Regions from separate parts of the Sporanaerobacter sp. PP17-6a genome, predicted to be linked through region 2. Evidence: riboswitches for the same ligand, from Rfam matches in the RefSeq annotation. Region 2 holds a riboswitch; the other holds the start of a gene.
The links. Region 2 has a riboswitch for thiamine pyrophosphate ahead of thiD (bifunctional hydroxymethylpyrimidine kinase/phosphomethylpyrimidine kinase). Riboswitches for the same ligand answer to the same signal wherever they lie in the genome.

Region 1 (8,816 bases), on a different contig from region 2:
TTAAAAAGGAATTTCTGAAAATAGGGGAAAAACCCTACAGAGGATTACAATTGTATAATTATATGCATAAAAATATGAATAGTGATATTTTAAATATTAATTCCTTCTCAAAAGAGCTTAGGGACAAGCTGAATATGGATTATTATATCAGTGATTTAAAAATATTGGAAAGATTTGATTCCAAATTAGACGGCACAAAAAAATACTTGTTTCTTTTAGAGGATAATAATATTATTGAAGGTGTAGCAATGAAATATAAATACGGATATTCTGCTTGTATATCCACTCAGGTAGGCTGCAGAATGGGATGTAGTTTTTGTGCCTCCACTAAAGAAGGGATAATAAGGGATATCACACCAGGGGAAATGTTAAGTGAAATTTATAATATTCAAAGAAATTTGGGCATAAGATTGTCCAATATTGTGTTGATGGGCAGTGGGGAACCCTTGGATAATTACTTTAATGTAATGAAGATGCTGAGGATATTGAATGATAAAAATGGGCAAAATTTTAGTTTTAGAAATGTAACCATATCTACCTGCGGCATTGTACATAAAATTTATCAGCTTGCTGATGAAGAGATACCGGTTACTTTATCCGTGTCTCTCCATTTTCCTTTTAATGAATTGAGAAGTAAGATAATGCCTATTAATAATAAATACCCTATAGAAGAAATTATTAAGGCATGTAAATATTATGTAAATAGGACTAATAGAAGAGTTACTTTTGAATATACTTTAATAGAAGGCCTCAATGATGGGAGAGAGTGTTTGGATGAATTAAAAAGAATACTCAATGGTCTTTTATGCCATGTAAATATTATACCGCTAAATCCTATTAAAGAATTTAAGTATAAAAAGCCTGAAATGGATGCAGTAAAGATATTTGTGAAAGAACTAAATAAAAATGGTATACCGGCAACTGTTAGAAGACAAATGGGAGCTGATATAGATGCTGCCTGTGGACAGCTTAGAAGAAGTTATATGAATGAAAAAGGCTTATTATAGCGAGGTGATTTTATGGAAGTAGGAGTATATACCCATAAAGGTAGAATAAGGGAAAATAATCAGGATTCCTACTATTTATCTACGGATAATGAAATTCCATTGTATGTAGTTGCTGATGGAATGGGTGGCCATAAGGCAGGGGAAGTTGCCAGTGCTATGGCGGTTGAGATAGTTGAAGACGTTTTTTTGAAAAGCCAAGATCTGCTTAAAAAAAAGGATGCGAATATACCTGGGCTAATAAAGAAGACGATTGAAGAAGCAAATAGGGAAATATTTCATAAGTCATTGAGCAGTGAAGAATGTAATGGCATGGGGACTACAATAACTTTGGCATATTTTGCATCTGAGAGGCTCTACATTGGTCATATTGGAGATAGTAGAGCGTACATTATAAGAAATAAAGAGATTAGACAGTTGACGGAAGATCATTCTTTAGTAGCGGAAATGGTTAAAAACGGCAGTATAAGTAAGGAAGAGGCCCAAACTCATCCTCAAAAGAACATAATTACGCGAGCATTGGGTACAAGTGAAAATATTCAGATTGACATAATTATAGAAGAATTGATTGATAAAGACATAATACTTCTTTGCACCGATGGACTTACAAATATGATTACTGAGAAGGAAATTATTGAAATTCTTCTTGCTGATGATAATTTACAAAAGTGCTGTGAAAAATTAGTAGGAGAAGCCAATATTAGAGGTGGATACGATAATATTACGGCAATAGCCGTTAGGGCTAAGAGAAACGAGGTGATGAAATGATTGGAAAGTTGTTAGGCGGAAGATATGAAATTATTGAAAAAATCGGCGGCGGGGGTATGGCACTTGTATATAAAGCAAGATGTAGATTGCTTGACAGATATGTAGCAATAAAGGTTTTGAGAGAAGAATTCACTTCAGATGAAGAATTTATTAGAAAATTTAGGAGAGAATCTCAGGCAGCGGCAAAACTATCCCATCCCAATATAGTAAGTATTTATGATGTAGGTGTAGAAGGGGATATTTATTATATCGTCATGGAATATATAAAGGGCAAGACTTTAAAGGAAGTCATCAGAGAAAAAGGAAAACTTTCCTTCGAGGAGATGGTTGACTATTCGATTCAAATAGCAGAAGCTTTAGCCCATGCTCATGCCAATCATATTGTTCACAGAGATATAAAGCCTCATAATATAATGATTACAGAGGACGGAAGGGTTAAGGTAACGGATTTTGGAATAGCACGGGCTGCGACATCTTCTACCGTTACAAATACTAATAATGTTTTAGGCTCAGTTCATTACTTTTCTCCGGAACAGGCAAAAGGCGGATATACGGATGAAAAGTCTGATATCTATTCCCTGGGAATAGTGATGTATGAAATGATTACGGGAAGGGTTCCTTTTGAAGGGGAAAGCCCGATTTCCGTTGCATTAAAACATGTTCAGGAGGAAATAGTACCACCTTCTCATATAGACTCCACCATTAACAAAAATCTTGAAAAGATTATAATGAAATGTGTCAGAAAAGACCAAATGGAAAGATATAAAAGTGCAAATGAACTTCTGGTTGATTTGAAAAGAATTAAAAATAACTGGGATGATGACATGGTTGGAGAAGATGATGTTTCATTAGACTCACCTACCAGAATTATACCTGTTGTGAAGGAGGAGAGTCCTAAAAACATGAAGAAGAAAAAAAAGAGAAACGGAAACAATAGGGTTGTATTTTTTGCAATACTTGCTGCATTTCTTCTTGTGAGTGCCATGGCTTTCGGATTTTGGCAATTTAAAGATAAGTTTCTCTCTACGACCGTGAAAGTCCCGGATGTAAGGGGACTTCAAGAAGATAAGGCTAAGGAAATGATTGAGGCAGAAGGGCTGAAATTTTCGGTTAAAAGCAGGATATTCAATTCGGAATTTGAGGAAGGAGATGTCATTTCTCAAAGTGAGAATCCTGGAGATACTGTCAAGAAAGGATATCCTATAGAGGTTGTGGTCAGCAAGGGAAGTAAACTCGTAAAAGTACCTAATTTTAAGGATGAGGATATAAGCAATGTAGATTCCCTGTTGTCTGAGAACGGTCTTAAAGATGGCGGAGCAGATTATGAATTTGACGAAGAAATACCGGAAAATATAATTATAAGTCAGGACCCGGAAGCATATTCGGAGGTGTCTGAAGGTACAAAGGTACATTTTGTCGTAAGCAAGGGACCGAAAGTTAAAAACGTGATTATGCCGAAACTTGTAGGAAAGACCCTTGAAGAGGCATTACAGATTATAAAGGAAAAGGGCTTAACTAAGGGAGAAGTTGTACCTCAGCCCAGTGATGAAGTAGAAGAAGGCAGGGTTATATGGCAAAGCTACGAGCAGGGAAATGAAATTGAAGAAGGCACCGCGGTTGATTTATATGTAAGCAGTGGAAAAGGCGGAGGATCAGGAGACAATAACGGAGATAATGATGATAAAGACAATGCTGATGATAATAAAGAAATTTCCAGTGATTTGAATATAACAATACCTCAAGATAAGAGTCAAACCGAAGTTAAAGTTCTTAAAATAGACGGAGGAGCAAGTACTGTTTACTATGACAGGATTCACTATCCTTCCGACGGAACCATTGTTATACCTATAAAGGGAACTAAAAATACTAAGTTTGAAGTATACTTTGATAATACTTTGCAGGCAACCAAAACTTTGGTTGATTGATAATTTGTTTTTAATTTTTCATAAGGGAGGGCTATAATGCTGGAGGGTACAATAGTAAAGGGGATAGGCGGCATTTATTATGTAAATACAAAAATAGGAATGTATGAATGCAAGGCCAGAGGAATTTTTAGGAAAAAGAATATTACTCCCATTGTAGGAGATAATGTGTTAATCGATGAAAATCCCTCGGATCATACAGGGTACATGGTAGAAATCAGAGAAAGAAAAACGAAATTTGAAAGGCCTCCAGTAGCTAATATTACCCAAACTGTAATAGTTATGAGTATCAAAAATCCTGATATTAACCTGTGGCTTTTGGACAGATTTTTGATATTAGCCAAATATGAAAAAATAAAAGAGATAATATGTATAACTAAAAGTGATTTATGCGTTAACAAGGAAGAAATTAATTTGATAAAGAGAATTTACAATTCCGCCGGATATGAAGTATTGGGACTCAGCAAATTTTTTGATGAAGGAATGGATAGATTAAGAGAGATTTTAAAGGATAATATAACAGTATTTTCAGGGCCTTCCGGAGTAGGAAAATCTTCACTGCTGAATAAAATACAGCCGGATTTGAGTGTGCAGACGGGAGAAATTAGTCATAAGACTAAAAGAGGGAAACATACTACAAGACATGTGGAATTACTGAAACTTAAGGGCGGAGGCTATGTAGTAGATACTCCGGGTTTCAGTACTTTGAACATTGAATTTATTAAAAATGAATCAGATGTTCAGCAGTACTTTAATGAGATAGCGGAGAATAGTGGCAACTGTAAGTTTTCTGACTGCCTTCACTATAAAGAGGCTGACTGTGAGGTAAAGAGGAAAGTTGAAGATGGAGTCATAAGCAGGGAAAGATATGAAAATTATTTGAGATTTCTTCAAGAGATAAAAAGTAGCAAAAGGAGATATTAAAATGATAAAGATCGCACCATCAATATTATCTGCTGATTTCAGCAATTTAAAAGATGAATTGAAGAAAGTTGAAGAGGGAGGAGCGGATTTTATTCATCTGGACATTATGGATGGAAATTTTGTTCCGAATATTACTTTCGGACCTCCTGTGATTAAAAGAATAAGAAATGTAACAAAATTACCTTTTGATGCTCACCTTATGATAGAAAATCCAGAAAGGTATATAGATGATTTTGTAGATGCAGGGGCAGACATTATTACCGTTCATGAAGAATCTACCCGCCATCTTCACAGGACAATTCAGAGCATTAAGAATAGAGGAATAAGGGCAGGAGTAGCGTTAAATCCCTCAACCCCTTTAAATAATATTGAATATATCATGGAATATATCGACATGGTATTAATAATGACCGTAAATCCAGGATTTGGGGGTCAGTCCTTTATTTCGTCAATGAAGAGGAAAATTTTAGATCTTAAGGATATTATCGATAAGAGAAAATTAAACATTGAAATACAGGTAGACGGAGGAATAAAATTAGATAATGCAAGAGAAATAGCCGATCTGGGAGCAGAAATATTGGTAGTAGGTTCCGGAATATTTGCGGCAGAGGACCCAACAGAGGAAACAAAGAAATTTAAAAATATATAGTGAAATTTTATATGATTCATGTTATAATGAGGGTGCAAAATAAAATATAGTTTTAACACTAGGGGAGTCGTGATGACTGAGAGGGAAGTTAATCTTCCGACCCTTGAACCTGAAATGGATAATACCAGCGGAGGGAAGTGTAGTTGTTTATGATTAAAAACCCATTGCCTTTTCAGGTAATGGGTTTAATTTTTTATTAGGAGGGATTTATAATATGTCGGATTCAAAGAAATGGAGTACTAAAATGATTGCTGAAGGCGGAATAATGATTGCATTGGCTACTCTTTTAAGTTATGTAAAGGTGTATGAAGCTCCTCAGGGAGGTTCCATAACTGCCGGAAGTATGATACCTATCATGATATTTGCAATAAGGTGGGGAGTAGGACCGGGAATAATAGTTGGAGGAATATATGGTGTGCTTCAGTGTATACTTAATCCTCAAGTCTATCATATTGCTCAGTTTTTCTTGGATTATCCTTTGGCTTTCGCTTGTTTGGGTTTTGTAGGAATTTTTAATTTTAAGAGAGAAAAATATACGACAAAGGATTACATTGTACTTATAATAGGTATATTATTATCTGTAGGAGGAAGATTTATATGCCATCTTCTTTCCGGAGTAATATTCTTTGCCGAATATGCAGGAGGGCAAAATCCTTGGATATACTCTGCGGGATACCAGATGAGTTATCTTCTTCCAGAGTTTATTATATCGTCCATAGTAATGTCTATACTGCTGAAACCTTTGAGTAAACTTAGAAAATAAGATTGAGGGGATTTTATGAAGGGGCTTATTATATCAAACGGAGAAATTAAGAATGACAAATTGTTAAGAGATGTGGCAAGAGATTCGGATTATATAATTTGTGCCGACGGCGGAGCTGACTATATAGCCGATACATCTATCAAGCCAGACCTCTTGATAGGAGACTTTGATTCTATAGATAAGGATACATTTAGAAAGCTGGAAAGGGATAAGGTGACAATTAAAAAATTTCCCATAAAAAAGGATTATACGGATACGGAATTAGCCATCAACATTCTTATTGAAAAAGGTGCCGAAGAGATAATTTTTATGGGAGCAACGGGCTCAAGATTAGATCACAGTCTTGCCAATATTCATCTTCTCTATAAATTATATAAAATGAATATTAAAGGAACTATTGTTAATGAAAACAACAAGATATTTATCGGATATGGAGATATTGTTATTGAAAAAGAGGAAAATACCTATGTTTCAATAATCCCCATGTGGGAAAGGGGAAGCATAGTTACATTAAAAGGTTTCCAATATGAAACAGATAGAAAAAAGTTCGAATTTTCTTCATCCTATGGAATAAGCAACAGAATAGTCAAAGACAGAGGAGAAATTAAAATCGAGTCGGGAGAATGTATAATTGTTATATCCAAGGACTGATCTTCTTTATATGGAAAATACAATTTTGTAACTATAATATATATATCTGAATAATATGTAGTAAAGTTTGTGGCAAGAGGTGGTGGTTTTATGAGAGGGGGGAAACCTTGGCATATTAGACCTCCGCATAGATGTAGACGCGGTCCCTTCAGAATAATAGGATTGATTTTGATGATATTGGGAGGAATATTAATTATTAAGGTAATACCGATTAATTTTTGGCTTCTTATATTTGCTTTTGTTATATTCATAACAGGTCTTCTACTATATAAATGCGGATAGACACAAGGGGACGGTTCTTCCGTGCTGTTTAAACAGCACGGAAGAACCGTCCCCTTGTGTTAAATTATAATGCTCTTGTTACATTTCCGGATCTTAAACATCTTGTACAAACGTAAATCCTTTTTGGGGATCCATCAACAATGGCTTTAACTTTTTTTATGTTAGGAGACCAGGTTCTGCTGCTTTTTCTATTTGAAAAGCTAACCTTCTTCCCGAATGTTTTTTCTTTTCCGCATATTTCACAACGTTTTGACACAAGAAACACCTCCTCAAATCTATGCTGAATTTCATTATTTTTCATATGCTTTATTATTACAGCATATAATTATTCAATAGCAACATAATCTATTTTAACATAATAGATATTAAAAATGCAATACGTAGAATTAAATTTAAAAGATAAACAGCAATAGTTGAACTATTTGATATAATAAGGTAAAATGTAATCATATAAATATTTAGGAGGAGGTAGAATATGCCAGCGAAATTTAATGACGAATACGGATATATTTCCATAGATGATGATGTGATAGCAACAGTTGCAGGATTATCCGCAATGGAATGTTACGGAATAGTAGGTATGGCAACCAAGAGTGCTACGGAAGGCTTCTTTGAGTTATTAAAATGGGAAAATCTATCTAAAGGAGTGAAAGTTCACACAAATGAAACACATATAGTTGTTGATTTATTTGTCATACTTCAATATGGAATAAGAATGACGGTAGTTGCCGAAAATATAATTGAAAAAGTTAAATATAATGTTGAAAATCAAACAGGACTGAAGATAGAAAAAATAAATGTGTTTATTCAGGGTGTTAGGGTACAAAAGTAGTAAAGGAGGTACTTGATATTGAATAAGGAATATATAGACGGCCAGGATCTCAAGAAGTTATTCATAGGAGCAGCAAACTATTTAGATCAACATAAAGACGAAGTAAATTCTTTAAATGTTTTCCCGGTACCTGATGGAGACACAGGCACAAATATGTCCTTAACATTGAAATCGGCTGTAAAACAAATATTGAATCTTGAGGAATTAAGCGTAGATAAAGTAGCAGCAGCAGCAAGTAACGGATCTTTAATGGGAGCAAGAGGAAATTCAGGAGTTATACTTTCTCAGCTTTTTAGAGGCCTGTCTAATGGATTGAAAGGGAAGAAAGTGGCTTATATAAAGGATTTTGCGGAAAGCTTCAATATGGCTCAGGAGACCGCATATAAGGCCGTCATGAAGCCAACGGAGGGTACTGTTTTAACGGTAGCAAGAGAATGTGCCGACAAAGCAGCACAGCTAAGTAAAGATGAAAAATATATATCCGAATTTTTATATAAAATAATAGAATACGGTAATGAAGTGCTTAATAAAACTCCTGATATGCTTCCTGTACTTAAACAAGCAGGAGTAGTTGATGCAGGAGGAAAGGGGTTACTAGTAATACTTCAAGGTGCATATAATACTTTGAATACGGACGAGGAAATTGAATTTCATGAGACCAGTACAAGTGCAAAGACTCAGAGTCATAATATGAATTTCCATAAGGATATTGATACCAATGATATAAAGTTCGGGTACTGTACTGAATTTTTAGTAAATAATACGGATAAAAATCCCCAAGTCTTCAGAGAGGAATTAGCTCCCCTTGGAGACTCTCTTCTTGTGGTAGGGGGAGATAATTTTATAAAAGTTCATATTCATACAAATAATCCCGGTATAGTTTTGGAAAAGGCAGTAGAGATTGGAGAATTAAATGATATTAAAATCGATAATATGAGACGTCAACATCGAAGGCTTGTTGTTACCGAGGAAGAAGAAAAGAAAGCAGAAGAGAACGAAAAAGAAGAAGAAAATTTGGAAA
Region 2 (8,816 bases):
CAAATATTCACAGGTAATATTTTTATGGTTCCTCATTTCACGTTACCCACTCCAAATTGGATGTCCGTTGCGGCAATAATGCCTATAGCCATTGCAACAATTCCTGAATCCACTGCTCACTTATTCCAACTTGATGTATATATAAATGATCTTTCTCGAAAGAAAGGAAAAGGCAAATATAAAATTGAAGATAAACTTGGTCTTAACTTAATAGGAGACGGTATAGGAGATATTGTTGCATCAATGTTCGGAGGACCGGCAGGCACAAATTACGGAGAGAATATATCTACTATGGCAATTACTAAAAATTTTTCGGTTGCAATGCTCAAAGTGGCATCAATTATGGCAATGATATTTTCATTCTTTGAACCCTTATCCAATGCTATAAATTCGGTGCCATCTTCTGTAATTAACGGCGCATGTATATTTCTCTTTGGAGTTATCGGCGCTCAGGGAATTGCCATTATGATAAACAAAAAGGTTGATTTATTTAATACTAAAAACCTTTCGGTTATTGCAATAATATTAGTTATAGGTCTTGGAGGACATTATGGTTTCCCTGACAATATGATTCCTTTCTTTGGGATTAAGTTACCCGCTATTGCAACAGCAGCAATTGCAGGAATTATACTTAATCTTATTCTTTCTATAGGAGAGAAAAAAACCACTGATGAAAATTAGAAAATATATATTTATTTTCCGATAATCAAAAGGCAATCAGCAAACATTCAATTTAAGTTTGTTGGTTGTTTTATTTATATGGAAATGATGTTGAAGTTAAATTATAATAGAACGTAGATAGGGGGTGCAAAGAGTTGAAAAGGATTTTGGAAACAGAAAGAACTTATCTACGTGAATTGGCTTGGGAAGATTATGATGATCTATGTGAGATTCTGCAGGATGAGAAAACCATGTATGCATATGAACATGCTTTTAGTGACGAGGAAGTGAGAAATTGGCTTAATAATCAATTTCGAAGATATAAAAATTTTGGGTTTGGATTATGGGCTATGGTTGATAGGAATACCAATTGCTTTATAGGACAGATAGGACTTACCATGCAGAATGTAGAGAACAAACAGGAACTTGAAATAGGATATTTACTTAAAAGAAAATTTTGGCATAAAGGTTATGCCACCGAAGGAGCAATTGCCTGCAAAGAATATGCTTTTAATGTATTAAATAAAAATAGGGTTGTGAGCACTATACGAGATAATAACTATGCTTCTCAACATGTTGCCGAAAGAGTAGGGATGAAAATTGAAAAGCAGTTTATAAAGCATTATTATGATATGGACATGATTCATTATTTATATGTTATAAACAAGATAAAATAGATTATATTCATATATTGTATTAATAAAAGGAGGGGCGATAAGATGTATTTGGTAAGTTTATGTTTGGCAGGTTTTAATTGCAGGTATGACGGAAAAAGCAAAGGAAATGAAGGTATAATTGAATTGATCAATCAGGGCAAGGCTATTGCCCTATGTCCCGAGCAATTATCAGGATTGTGTACTCCGAGACTTCCATGTGAGATTATTATAGATGAAAGGGGAAACAGAAAAGTAATCAGGCAGGATGGAAAGGACCTCACCAAAGAGTTTATCGAAGGCGGAAATAGGGTTTTATCTATAGCAAAAGCTATGGGTATAAAAAAGGCAATATTAAAATCAAAGAGTCCTTCCTGCGGTTGTGGACTTATATATGATGGAACATTTTCAGGGAAAACAGTTCCAGGGAACGGAATAACAACTGAAATTCTAATTAAGAACGGTATTGAAGTTTATACGGAAGAAGATATACATAAACTATCAGGAAAGTTCTAATTTACCTTGATATATACTTTCCGTAAGTGGGTTTCAAGAAAGGCTTCCATTAAAACACAATATATTAATGGAAGCCTTTCTTATAAATTTCTCTAATTATTTCTTGGTATTCCTTGCAGTTCATCTTTAGAAGCTAAACATATTTTATATATATGATCGGCAATTCTTTCAAAATGAGTTATAATGTTTAAAAATATAATTCCTGATTCTACAGAACAAGTTCCATTTTCTAACCTTTTCACATGAGCATTGGAAAATTCTTTACATAGGTCATCGGCTTTGTCCTCAAGCTTTAAAGTTTCTATTAAAAGGGGAATGTCTTTTTCTTTTAAAACTTTTATAGTATTATCATACATTTTGATGACTACATTTTGAAGCTCATGAAGTTCATCTATTGCTTCGTTTGAAAACACAAGTTTTTTTTCAACTTTGATTTCTATAAGTTTTACAATGTCTTCAGCATGGTCTCCTATTCTTTCTATGTTGTTAATACTGGTTATCATTGCCGGTACCATTATGGAACCCGAATCTGAAAGAGCTCTTTTAGATAATTCAACTATATAAGTAGTAATATCTTTTTGCATTTGATTTACTGTTTCTTCATATTCATGAACTTTATTTATCTTATCAAGTTCATTGTCGTAAAAGGCTTCCATTACATCCTTCAGCATCTGTTCAGATATTTCTGCGCCTCTTGTTATTTCTGATATGATAGCTTTAAAAGCAGCAACAGGAGTATCTAAAAGGAGTTTGTCCAAGTATATGGAAGGGCTTTCATAGTTAGGTCCTTTATCTTTAATTATAGTCTCTAAGAATCTTACATAGTATTTAGTTATAGGCAAAAATATAAGGGCACTTAAGACATTAAATATTGTATGAGAATTTGCTATTTGAGCTCCTATATCTGCGTTAGGTTGTATGTAATTTGTAACAATTTGTATTGCATGAACAAATTGAGGCAAAATTAAAGCAGCAATCAAGACACCGGAAATATTATAGATAGTATGTGCCCAGGCTGTTCTTCTGGCATTTATGTTTCCTGTCAAGCTCGCAAGCTGAGCGGTAATACAAGTGCCTATATTATCTCCCAGCATAATACAGACAGCAGACTTTAAATTTATTAGATTTGCTTTTCCCAATATCATTACTAAACCTACAGTGGCACTACTACTGTGAACCATAGCAGTAGCAAAAGCACCCAGTAATATTCCTATAACGGGAACGGATGCGTAGGTCTCAAAGAAGTACCTTAAAGTTTTACTGTGTTCCATATACGGTACTCCGCTGTTTAATATTTTTAGCCCTAAGAACATCATTCCAAAACCCATAATTGCATTACCGATATTTTTGGCGGTTTTATTTTTACTGAAAAAATTTATTCCGAAACCAATTCCGAGTATTGGAAGAGCTATATCCGTTAGCTTAAAATCAAAACTCAAGGCCATAAGTTGAGCCGTTATAGTAGTGCCGATATTAGCTCCGTATATTATTCCTATGGCTTGAGAAAAATTCATAAGACCCGCATTGACAAAACCTACAGTTAGTACAGTCACTGCGGTACTGCTTTGAACAAGGGCTGTCAGAAAAGTACCGACTAAAAACGCACTCCATATTCTTCCTGTCAGAACGGAAAGCATTTTTTTCATCATTTCACCGGAAGCCTTTTCAAGCCCGTCTCCCATTTTGTCGACTCCATACATTAATAAGGCAGTGCCTCCAATTAAACCATAAATTAACTCTGTCATAAATTTCCCCCAAACTATAAATTATTTTTATAACCCATAAAAAAATTCTATTTTGTCTTATTACAGACTTGACCCTAAATGGATTTCAAAAAAAGTTTTTGTTAATATATTAATGCTTTAATGGATACCTTTTCATTATATTACATAATAACTATACAGCAAATAAAAAAACTTATCAACACGAAAATATGGAAGATGCCTATTATGATTTTCATTCAGGAAAGTGTTAATATATTAATTATATGCATTATTATAGATAAATTTATCATGAAGCAATTGATTCTGAAAGTAAAAAGTGTTATTATAATTAACAAAAGATATTTGCGGGGGGACTCCTTTGAGTTGAGAAGGTAAAACCTGACCCTTTGAACCTGTTAGTTAAGACTGGCGTAGGGAAGCAAAATTTGTATGATTGTATTTAATAAATGGTGCTTGCCAAGATCGGCAGGTGCCATTTTTAATTTATAGGAGGAGATAAATTTGGAAAAAGTTCTTACAATTGCCGGCTCTGATTGTAGCGGCGGTGCGGGAATTCAAGCTGATCTTAAAACCTTTGCGGCCCATGGCGTTTACGGCATGAGCGTAATCGTATCGGTAGTTGCGGAGAATACATCCCGTGTTATTGATATACAGGATGTTGCTCCTGAGATGATTGAAAAACAGATTGATGCCGTTTTTGAGGATATCGGGGTAGATGCCGTAAAAGTGGGTATGCTTTCTCAGCCTTGTTGTATGAAAGCTGTAGCACGTAAACTTAAGGAGTATAAACCCCAAAATGTAGTGATCGATCCCGTTATGTATGCTAAAAATGGGTGTCCTCTCATGAATCCCAGTGCCATTGATATACTGATTCATGAAATACTTCCCCTGGCAGATGTTCTTACACCAAATATTCCGGAAGCAGAAAGAATTTCCGGAATACAGATAAATTCTGCTGAAGATATGGAACAAGGGGCAAAATATATATATGATTTGGGAGTGAAAAATGTGCTGGTCAAGGGAGGTCATGCTGTTGGAGATGCCTTGGATATTCTATATGATGGCAAACAGTTTTATTATTTCAGAGCACAACGTATCAATACAAAAAATACCCATGGTACAGGCTGTACATATTCTTCTGCCATTGCTTCCAACTTATCTTTGGGATTTGATTTGCAGGAAGCTGTAAGGAGAGCAAAGGAATATGTCACAACTGCCATTCGTCATTCACTTGCTATTGGTAAAGGCTGCGGTCCTACCCACCATTTTTATGATTTATATCAAAATGGATTGACCAAAACTATCATCAAAAATAATTGACAGTACTATATTTCTTACATATAATTAAAGAAGGTATTTAAATTATTAAGGGGAGCTTTACTAAATGAGCACAATATTAAGATGGATTGTATTTGAATCGAATATTAACGCAAATTTTTCTCTTTACGGGATAGGTGCGTCCAAAAATAGATTCAAGCTGCAAAAACCATATTAGTATTGAGGGATAAACATATTTAAACATGTCCAGTGGAACCCAAGGCTAATTTTGGCTTTGGGTTTTTTTATATATATTTTATGGTCGGGTGGGAAAAGGACGTTTGCAGCGTAATAAATATGGAAAGGAAGATAATAATGATTGAATGCAGTATAAATAATTTAATTAAATATTATGGTGCAAATAAAATATTTGAAAATATATCCTTTGAATTGAAGACAAACGAGAGAATAGGGCTTATCGGAAAAAACGGATGCGGGAAAACCACATTGATGAAGATTCTCATAGGAGCTGAAGATTATCAGGGAGGGAGTATAAATTTCAGTAAGGATACAAAGGTTGGATATTTAGATCAAATATTTGAATTCAAGCCGGATACGACTGTTATGGAAATATTTGAACTGGCTTTTCAGAAACTTTGGGAAATCAAGAAGGAAATGAAATCTGTTGAGCAGAAAATAAAAAAATTGAAGGGAGGAAATTTAGATAAAGTATTAAAAAGATACGGGTATCTTATGGAACAATATGAGATAAACGGGGGATACGAAGTTGAAACCCGTATAAACAAAATATATAATGGGCTAAATATTGCGGATTCATATAGGAAAATGAGATTTGAAGAATTAAGCGGAGGAGAAAAGACGAGGGTTATGCTGGGAAAACTTCTTTTGGAAGAACCGGACATTCTTCTTATGGATGAACCTACCAATCATTTGGATATTTCTTCTGTTGAGTGGTTGGAAGAGTTTCTAAAAAATTATAAAGGAGTTGTATTAGTCATTTCCCATGACAGATGTTTTCTCGATAATGTAGTGAACAGAATTATAGAGTTGCATTCTGACAAAGCGGAATTATATGATGGGAATTACAGTGATTATACAGCAGAGAGAGAAAGACGATTTTTATTGGAGTATAAGGCATACCAAAATCAACAGAAAAAAATCGATACAATGGAAAAGCAGGTTCAAAGATTTAGAATATGGGGAAAAATGAGAGATAGTGAAGTTATGTATAAACGTGCTAAAGAAATTGAAAAACGTTTAGGCAAAATAGAAGTATTGGACCGTCCCGTGTTGGAAAGCAGAAAGATCAGATTACCTCACCAAAAGGCGCAACGTTCTGGGAAAATTGTTCTTAAAGCGGAGATGATTGAGAAATCCTTTGGAGAAAAAATGTTGTTCTCTGATTTGTCCTTTACGCTATTTTATCAGGATAGATTATGTATAATGGGAAATAACGGAAGCGGAAAAACCACTTTACTGAAAATTATTTTGGGAAAGATACCGGCAGATAAAGGTTGCGTTTCCTTGGGAGCCAGTATAAAAATAGGTTATCTTCCTCAGAATGTAATTTTTAGAGATGAAGAAAAAACATTACTTGAATATTTTATAGAGGAGCACAAAGTTACTGTAAGTGAGGCAAGATCAGAACTGGCTAAAGTTTTATATTTTCAGGAGGATGTAAATAAGAAAATTAGAACCTTATCAGGAGGAGAAAAAAGGCGGCTGAAATTATGTTCTTTATTATATGAAGAGGTAAATTTTATGATTTTAGATGAGCCTACCAATCATTTAGACATGGATTCGAGAGAAGTATTGGAAGAAACTTTAACGGACTATGACGGAACTCTATTATTTGTTTCCCATGACAGATATTTTATAAGAAAGATTGCCGATAAAATCATGGTATTGGACAATGGAAATGGAAAATTATACCCAATGAATTATGATGAATATTTGGAAGAGAAAAAGAAGGATCTGGAAGTTGAATTTCCGAAGGAAAATATAAAAGAAGTTCGGAAAACACCCGAGAAGAAAGTTAAAATGCCGGATAAGAACCAGAAATTAAAAAAATTGGAAGAAGAAATGAATTCCATTGAAGAAAAATTAAATCTTATTGATGAACTTATGAATTTAAATAATTCAAATGCGGTACGGCTTAGTGAACTGTTTAATGAAAAAGAAACATTAGAGATGCAATTTGAAGAAGTATTTCTTGAATGGGAAAAGTTACAATAGATGAATACTATATGTATTTTTCTTGACAGAAAAACATATCAATGATAATTTATAATTATAATCTAATGGTGATTAAGTATGAAAGTAGGCGATAAAATGCGTCAATGTATGGATGCGGATAATTTGCATAGACGAATCAAGAAAATTGCTGGTCAGATAAATGCCATAGATAAAATGATTGATCAAGATGTTCCATGTGAAGATATTCTGATTCAAATCAATGCTGCCAAAAGTGCAATGCATAAAGTGGGGCAGATTATATTAGAAGGTCATTTAAACCATTGCGTAAGAGATGGAATCGAGCACGGAGATGCAGAAAAAACTATTGCTCAATTTGCAAAAGCAATAGAGCATTTTTCGAGAATGTCTTAGCATAAATAACAAAGAACAGTTGTTAGAATATAACGGCTGTTTTTTTATGACCCGTATTTTATTATTGACAAAATTATTTTTTTCCTATATTATATACATATAGGGGTATAGGTATGTAACATAGTAAAGAAAGAAGGTGAGCATATGGAATCTGTAAAGATTTTTGATAAAAATAAGGAAAAGCGAGACATATTTTTTCTTATAATTTCGGCTATTTCATTGATAATCAGTTTTTTTCACCTGAGTATTTTTTCTGTTGATGCAGCATGGGTTGCAATTATTTTTTGTGGAATACCGATTTTGAAAGATGCGGCTATTGGACTGTTTACTAAATTTGACATAAAAGCAGATTTATTAGTATCCTTGGCATTAGTTGCTTCCATATTCATTGGGGAAATTTTCGCTGCCGGTGAAATTGCTTTTATTATGGCCGTCGGTTCACTATTGGAAGAGAGAACGGGAGCAAAAGCACGTGCAGGAATTGAAAAACTGATTCATTTAACTCCTATGACAGCAAGAGTTATTAATGACGGAGTTGAGAGTGTTATATCTGCCGAGAAAGTCCAAGTCGGAGATAAATTGAGAGTTCTTGCAGGTGAAACTATTGCAGTAGACGGAATCATTGTCAGTGGACAAACTTCTATTGATCAATCAGTTATGACAGGGGAATCTTTACCGATTGATAAAGAGGTAGGTGACGAGGTTTTCAGCGGTACTGTCAATCAATTTGGTCCTTTTGATATGAAAGCTGTTAGAGTAGGTCAAGACAGTTCCTTGCAAAGAATGATTCGATTGGTAAAATCAGCTGATGCGGATAAAGCAGAAATTGTGGGAATTGCCGATAGGTGGGCAACATGGATTGTAGTTATTGCCTTAATGTCTGCTGTAATTACCTGGTTTTTTACCAAGGAGATTATTAGATCCGTTACTATTTTAGTTGTATTTTGTCCATGTGCATTAATATTGGCTACACCTACTGCGATTATGGCGGGAATTGGTAATGCTGCTACGCATGGTATTTTGGTTAAAGAAGGGGATGCATTGGAACGCCTCGCAAAAGTGACTCGGATTGCTTTTGATAAAACAGGAACGTTGACGTATGGGAGACCTTTTGTTGTTGACATAGTTAGTTTCAAGAAGGACATTACCCCTGATGAATTGCTGTCTTTAGCAGCATCCGCTGAGCTTCGTTCAGAACATCCGCTGGGGAAGACCGTAGTAAAGTACTTTAAATCCAAGTTTAATACATTACCTCAAGAACCATCATCTTTTCAAATAATTGCCGGGCATGGTGTAAGTGCAAAGATATGTAATCAAACAATTATTTCCGGTAATGAACAATTATTAAAAGAATGTTCAATTGATATCCCCCAAGAAA

Region 1: another riboswitch for thiamine pyrophosphate. It lies ahead of thiT (energy-coupled thiamine transporter ThiT); the one in region 2 lies ahead of thiD (bifunctional hydroxymethylpyrimidine kinase/phosphomethylpyrimidine kinase).

What each region holds. Positions count from the first base shown of each region.
Region 1 covers NZ_FMIF01000002.1:229,720-238,535, reverse strand. The annotation lists gene rlmN (23S rRNA (adenine(2503)-C(2))-methyltransferase RlmN) at 1-1,007, shown strand, start outside; gene PP176A_RS02275 (Stp1/IreP family PP2C-type Ser/Thr phosphatase) at 1,020-1,772, shown strand; gene pknB (Stk1 family PASTA domain-containing Ser/Thr kinase) at 1,769-3,697, shown strand; gene rsgA (ribosome small subunit-dependent GTPase A) at 3,734-4,618, shown strand; gene rpe (ribulose-phosphate 3-epimerase) at 4,620-5,267, shown strand; TPP riboswitch at 5,318-5,420, shown strand; gene thiT (energy-coupled thiamine transporter ThiT) at 5,482-6,030, shown strand; gene PP176A_RS02250 (thiamine diphosphokinase) at 6,046-6,681, shown strand; gene PP176A_RS02245 (hypothetical protein) at 6,772-6,963, shown strand; gene rpmB (50S ribosomal protein L28) at 7,028-7,219, opposite strand; gene PP176A_RS02235 (Asp23/Gls24 family envelope stress response protein) at 7,439-7,795, shown strand; gene PP176A_RS02230 (DAK2 domain-containing protein) at 7,814-8,816, shown strand, end outside.
Region 2 covers NZ_FMIF01000017.1:74,638-83,453, forward strand. The annotation lists gene PP176A_RS08725 (uracil-xanthine permease family protein) at 1-681, shown strand, start outside; gene PP176A_RS08730 (GNAT family N-acetyltransferase) at 816-1,337, shown strand; gene PP176A_RS08735 (DUF523 domain-containing protein) at 1,380-1,829, shown strand; gene PP176A_RS08740 (Na/Pi cotransporter family protein) at 1,922-3,574, opposite strand; TPP riboswitch at 3,890-3,988, shown strand; gene thiD (bifunctional hydroxymethylpyrimidine kinase/phosphomethylpyrimidine kinase) at 4,055-4,873, shown strand; gene abc-f (ribosomal protection-like ABC-F family protein) at 5,186-7,066, shown strand; gene PP176A_RS08755 (metal-sensing transcriptional repressor) at 7,145-7,438, shown strand; gene PP176A_RS08760 (heavy metal translocating P-type ATPase) at 7,583-8,816, shown strand, end outside.